2 regions of the Shewanella sp. KJ2020 genome follow, and region 2 is predicted to be linked to the other one. Evidence: predicted binding sites of a transcription regulator. Region 2 holds the regulator's gene; the other holds the start of a gene.
The links. The regulator sigma-54, encoded in region 2, starts transcription at its own class of promoters, with help from an activator protein. The targets are predictions, from matches to a motif close to GTTGGCACGNNNNTNGNNT.
Positions count from the first base shown of each region.

Region 1: MJO46_RS16315 (nitric-oxide reductase large subunit) is a predicted target of sigma-54. The motif match lies at 1,463-1,481, and genes of this name have one in related genera.

Region 1 covers NZ_JAKUKD010000030.1:219,176-222,629, reverse strand. Annotated here, with positions in the region: gene MJO46_RS16320 (potassium/proton antiporter) at 1-895, opposite strand, end outside; gene MJO46_RS16315 (nitric-oxide reductase large subunit) at 1,526-3,454, shown strand, end outside.
Region 2 covers NZ_JAKUKD010000014.1:14,198-17,651, reverse strand. Annotated here, with positions in the region: gene ptsN (PTS IIA-like nitrogen regulatory protein PtsN) at 1-97, opposite strand, end outside; gene hpf (ribosome hibernation promoting factor) at 100-387, opposite strand; gene MJO46_RS08755 (RNA polymerase factor sigma-54) at 416-1,891, opposite strand; gene lptB (LPS export ABC transporter ATP-binding protein) at 1,999-2,730, opposite strand; gene lptA (lipopolysaccharide transport periplasmic protein LptA) at 2,727-3,284, opposite strand; gene lptC (LPS export ABC transporter periplasmic protein LptC) at 3,271-3,454, opposite strand, start outside.

The DNA.
Region 1 (3,454 bases), on a different contig from region 2:
TATCAAACAAATCAGAGGGAGTGAGTAACAGCCCTAACACGAGGAACATGCCGATTTGACTGACCCAGGTCATGCCATCCAATACGTTCAAAATCGCATGACGGCCACGGGTCGGTTTATTACCCAGAAACAAACCAACGAGATAAATAGATAAAATGCCACTCCCGCCCAGTTTGTTAGAAGCCGCATAAATAATCAGTCCACCACTTAAGACTAAAATCGAATACAGCCCCTCGGCGAGCTTACTTAAATTGACCAGCTTCCACAGCATCCAGCCGCCACCGAGGCCCAAACAAATCCCCAAGCCAAACTGCTTAATAAAGCTGATAAGCATAAAGCTAACCGACAATTCGGCATCCACATTGGCGAGAATCGCAATCAGAGTGACAGTTAGGAACACCGCCATGGGATCGTTACTACCGGATTCGATTTCCAGTGTCGCACCAACCCGCTCGTTGAGACTGCGCCCCTTAAGTAAAGAGAATACCGCTGCGGCATCGGTTGAGCCGACAATGGCCCCCACCAGCAAACCTTGCAACCAGTGTAAATCGAACAGCCATGCGGCCATGATGCCAGTGATACTGGTGGTAATAGCAACACCAAAGGTCGCCAGGGATAATGCGGGCCACAGGGCCACCCTAAAGCTGGCAACCCGTGTACGCATACCACCGTCGAGTAAAATAATCGCTAACGCTAAGTTACTGACAAGATAGGCGGTCGAATAATCATCGAACAGGATCCCACCCGGGCCATCTTCACCGGCCAAAATACCTACCGCGAGGAAAATCAATAAAATAGGGATGCCGAGGCGGGAAGACATAGGGCTGAGCAAAACACTCACTGCAGTAAGTAAGGCACCGATCAGAAAAAAACTATTGATGGAATCTGCATCCACACATGCCTCCTTAAATACCGCTTATTTAGCTATACGATAGACAAATCACCGAGGTTAAAAATGACTCAACTGACAATTTTTGTGATTTTATATTAGCACAAACAATACAAAATATTGGAGCGTTAAATATTAAATTTCAATCATCTACGCTTAAACACTATCAATCACAACTTTGGATTAACTTTCGCATAAAAAACCATAAAAAACCATAAAAAACTTAAAAGTCATCAAGCCTATCAACTTGTGACATTATCAATGAAAACTATAAAATTATCATTTACTTATAAAAAATCACCCCACGTAAACCCAGCGCTTTTAACTGAAATGACAATAGTAACCATCTAAAAATGCGCTTTATGGCTTAAATGCTATCTTTAAGCCTGTTATACCCCGCAATATTTTGAAAGTGCTGGGTCAACTGGCTAGATTGATTGTTTTATCGACATTTATTTATTCAGCATTGTCATAAAAACAATCAATGTCATTTAAACAATGAATAACAGTATCAAAAAGACAATTAAATTCGACATCAAATAAAAATATTCCTTTATTTTCAACGACAAAAAACTTGGCACGTTTTGCGCAATAACCAACAAAAGGTATCAAAATGACGTTGCATTAAGGGGACTTATGAGCAAACAAAAACTCACCGCCATCGCACTATTATTAGTGTTGATAGCTTCATTTACTGTACTACTGAGCATAGGCAGTGAAATTTATCGGGAAAAACCACCCATACCCACAGCCTTTATCGATGTGAATGGCCAAGTTATTTTTAGCGAAAATGATATAGAACAGGGCCAATTAGTATGGCGCTCAATGGGTGGCCATCAACTCGGCTCAGTTTGGGGGCACGGCTCCTATGTTGCGCCCGATTGGACAGCAGACTGGTTACACAGGGAAGCCGAGGCTTGGCTCGATCTGCGCGCCGAGCAGCAATACCAGACGCCATTTGCCCAATTAAACTCCCAAGAAAAAGCAGGCCTTGAGCAAGCATTAAGGGATGATTTACGCCATAACAGCGTCGAACAACAGGCCGATGGCACTAGCCTGATTAAACTATCCTCCATACGGGTAGAAGCGATCAACAGGGTTACTCAACATTATTTATCCTTGTTTGGTGATGACCCGAAACTCAGTTCACTGCGCGAACAATACGCCATGAAAGAGGGCACAGTGCCCGATCTTGCCCGCCGTGAACAACTTAATGCTTTCCTCTTTTGGGGTGCTTGGGCTGCAATCACTGAACGCCCTGATGCCTCCTACACTTACACCAATAATTGGCCCTTCGATCCCCAACTGGGCAATACTCCCACCTCGGATAATATTGTCTGGTCGATCCTCAGTATCGTGACCCTGATAGCGGGTATTGGCGGATTGCTCTGGCACCATGCCAGCGGTAAGCATGAAAGTCTGCCGAAACCATCGGAACAAGATCCGCTGTTTTTTACTAAACCTACCGCCTCACAAAAGGCCGTCGGGAAATACTTCATCACAGCGATAGGTCTCTTTTTACTGCAAATTTTACTCGGGGGCATTACCGCTCACTATGCTGTGGAAGGCCAAGAGTTTTACGGTTTCCCCCTTGCTGAGATACTTCCCTACTCAGTGACTCGTACCTGGCACACCCAATTAGCAGTATTTTGGATTGCCACGGCTTGGTTAGGCACAGGTCTATATATTGCCCCCGCGTTATCGGGCTATGAACCTAAATACCAACGTCTAGGCGTTAACGTACTTTGGGTTGCCTTAGTGGTCGTAGTGCTAGGTTCAATGGCCGGCGAATGGATTGGGGTGCAGCAGTATTTTGACCTCGATATGAACTTCCTCTTTGGTCATCAAGGGTATGAATACATAGACCTAGGCCGAGTATGGCAAATCCTGCTCCTCGCTGGCCTACTGATCTGGCTCGCTTTAGTCACTGCAGCCATTAAACCCGCCCTCAAGGTGCAAGGCGAAATGCGCCCTGTTATTTGGGTACTCTATGCCTCCTGTGTTGCCATTGGTTTGTTCTATGGTGCTGGCCTCTTTATGGGCAAACACTCCAATTTAGCCATCGCCGAATACTGGCGTTGGTGGGTTGTACACTTATGGGTTGAAGGCTTCTTCGAAACCTTTGCAACCGCAGTCATTGCACTGATGTTAGTTCGCTTAGGCTTGATCCGCGGCCGCAGCGCCAACGGTGCGGTGTTGTTTACAACAGTGATCTTCTTAACGGGTGGCTTAATCGGCACCTTACACCACCTCTATTTTACCGGCACTCCAACCTCGGTTATCGCCTGGGGCGCAATTTTCTCGGCCTTAGAAGTCGTGCCTTTAGCCATCATAGGTTTTGAGGCAATGGAAACCTATCGCTTGCGTAAAGCCAGTCCATGGATGCAAAGATACCACTGGGCCATTATGTTCTTTGTGGCCACCGCATTTTGGAACTTAATCGGTGCTGGCGTACTAGGATTCCTTATTAATCCACCTATCGCCCTTTATTACATACAAGGCTTAAACACCACAGCAACCCACGCTCATGCAGCATTTATGGGAGTATATGGAATGCTAGGCATA
Region 2 (3,454 bases):
CAGCGGCTAAGTCACTGATGAGTTCCAGTACCTTTTTCTTACTGCCCGGAGTGGCGCAGGTAGTGCACTCCGGCCGCAGTATGGTACAAAGTTCCATGGTTAGTGTTTTGTTAACTTCTCTTTGTGTTTAATAACCTGACGGTCAAGTTTGTCTATCAGGACGTCTATGGCAGCATACATGTCTGCATGCTCTGAAGTTGCAAAAACTTCACCACCGGTGAGGTTAATTCTCGCTTCGGCAATTTGTTGCATTTTCTCAACATTGAGCACAACGTGCACATTATTGATCTGTTCGAAATGACGTTCAAGTTTTGAAAACTTTTCCTCTACATATGCCCGTAACGATTCAGTAATCTCTATATGGTGTCCACTTAGGTTTATTTGCATAGAAACGTCCTCCGATATCCACTGTAGGCTATAAACTTTTACGCTGATTAGAAGGGGGAATAAGCATAGCTTCTCGATACTTCGCAATGGTTCTGCGGGCTACGTTTATCCCCTGTTCTGCCAGAAGTTGTGCCATCTTGCTGTCGCTTAATGGTTTTTTCTGGTTTTCCGCGGCAACCAGTTTCTTGATGAAGGCCCTGATTGCGGTGGATGAGCACTCGCCGCCATCGTCAGTCCCGACATGGCTTGAGAAGAAGTATTTTAGTTCAAAAAGTCCCTTAGGGGTATGCATGTATTTTTGGGTGGTCACCCGAGAAATGGTGGACTCATGCATTTCAACGGCTTCGGCAATATCATTGAGTACCATTGGCTTCATCGCTTCTTCACCGTATTCGAAGAAACCTTGCTGATATTGGACGATACAGTTCGCCACCTTGAGCAGGGTCTCGTTACGGCTCTCTAAGCTCTTGATAAACCATTTAGCCTCTTGCAGATGGCCGCGGATAAACTGGCTATCGGCTTGGCTCTTAGTGCTGCGTGCCATAGCTGCATATTGCTGATTGACATTGATTTTTGGCATGCAGTCTGGGTTTAGCTCCACCACCCAACGGCCATTTTTCTTTGATACTGACACATCGGGGATGACATATTCTTCATCCACTGGGGTGATCAATAAACCCGGACGAGGGTTGAGCGTCTGGATCAGGGCAATGCCGTCCCTTAATTCATCTTCTTTGAGTCTTGTCTTACGCATTAACAGTCTAAAATCACGGGCGGCGATCAGATCTAAATGATCTCTGATCAACATGCGGGCATTTTCGAGATGCGGTGTATCGGGCGAAAAATGGGATAGCTGGATAAGCAGACATTCGCTTAAATCCCTCGCGGCCACGCCAACGGGGTCGAAGTGTTGAATGCGTTTAAGCACGGCCTCTACTTCATCTAGTTCAATTTCTGGATTGCCCATGGCTTCGAGAATATCTTCGGTGCTTTGGGTGAGATAACCTTGATCGTCGATGGCATCAATAATGGCGGTGGCGATCGCTAAATCGGTTTCAGAAAAGGGCGTGAGGTTCTTTTGCCATTCTAAATGTTCGTATAGGCCTTCGCTGGTTTCACCTTGGAAGGGCATATCGTCTTCACGACTGCCACCTGGACCCGAGTTCGGTGAAGCGGTAAAGACTTCATCCCAAGTGGTATCCATGGGGAGTTCGTCCGGCATAGATTCTTTAGTCAAAGATTCCGCCGTGTCGACCGTGGAGCTATCCTGTTCGGGCGGCAGAGTGCTGGACTCGCTGAAATCGGTATCGGCTAGGGTCTGGTTGCGTTCGCTAGGTGCGTCAAATTGTTCCTCTTCCAGCTCGAGAAGGGGATTAGAGTCTAAGGCTTGCTGGATCTCTTGCTGCAGTTCTAATGACGACAGTTGCAACAGACGAATGGCCTGCTGTAATTGTGGCGTCATAGTTAACTGTTGACCCAGTTTGAGCTGGAGTGACGCTTTCATGTTACCGCTGATCCCTAGGTTATTATTTTAGAATGAGGTCGCTTGTTATCATTATGAAGGGAGCCGGATGATGTTAAATTTAATGGTCATTGGCTCCATTTCAGTAACTATAGCCTGAATTGTTCACCTAAGTACACAGCCCTAACTTGCTGATTGTCTAAGATCTCTGCGGGTGTGCCTTCGGCGATCAGGTTTCCGTGACTCACGATATAGGCATGTTCACATACATCTAATGTTTCGCGCACATTGTGGTCGGTGATCAAGACACCCAGCCCACGGCTCTTAAGTTGCTCGATAATTTTTTTAATATCGATAACTGAAATAGGGTCTACGCCGGCAAAGGGTTCATCGAGCAAAATAAACTTAGGGTTGGCGGCTAATGCGCGGGCAATTTCGACGCGGCGACGTTCGCCGCCCGATAAGGACATGCCCTGGCTATCGCGAATATGGGTGATATGGAACTCTTCGAGCAAGTGTTCCAATTCTTCCTCGCGCTGCTCAGCTTTTAGCTCTTTACGGGTTTGCAGTACCGCCATGATATTGTCGTGCACTGTGAGTTTACGAAAGATGCTGGCTTCCTGTGGCAGGTAACCAATCCCTTTACGGGCACGCAGGTGCATTGGGTCGGCGGTTAAATCGTCATCGTCGATAAAGATATGGCCCTTATCGCTTTTAACTAGCCCGACAACCATGTAGAAAGTGGTTGTTTTGCCGGCACCATTCGGGCCGAGTAGGCCAACGACCTGACCCGTTTTGACCGTTAGGCTGACATCCTTAACGACTTGGCGGCTCTTATAGCTCTTCGCCAGATTTTGTGCTCTTAGGGTGATCTGGGTCATTTAGAATCCTGCTGTTTCTTCACAGGTTTATCCGCCGGGGTTTCTGGCTTGGCATCATCTTGATAGCTTTCGGGCTGGATGATAGTGATCACTCGATCATTGCCGCTGCCCGTGCTTTCGGCGATCAGTTTTTGCTGGGTGATGTTGTAACGGATGAGATTTCCCGTCACTTGGCTACCCGCTTGATCTAGGGAAGCAGAACCCGTCAGCGTTAGGGTGCGAGTCGCCATTTCGTAGCGAATTTCTTTCGCGCTGGCGGAGGCGGGGCGACCATCGTCTAAAATTTGGGTATAAGTTGCAGGATTACCCGTAGCCACCAAAATTTTACTGTTTTCACCCTCTGCCGAAAATGCGCGCAGCTGTTGTGCATTGATTTTAATCGAGCCTTGGGTGACCTCTACCGGGCCAAAGAAGATGATTTGGTTGTTTTTAATATCCGCGGTTTGGCTCACAGCCTTGATTTTCACTTCCTGCTTTAGATCATCCACTTTTGCGAAGGCGCCCATGCTGATTATTAGCATTAGGCTGGCAAGTAATACGTTATTTTGCTTCATAGGTTCCTACTACCTGACTGGTCAATTGCACTTCCTGCGCGTTTAGGTCGGCATAAAGGCCTTGCCCTTGAATGTGAAAATCTTTCCCTGTGACATAAATGATACGGTCCGAGGTCATTATCATAGTATTGAGATCGAGTTCCAGAAAACTGGTGGACAGGGTCTGTATC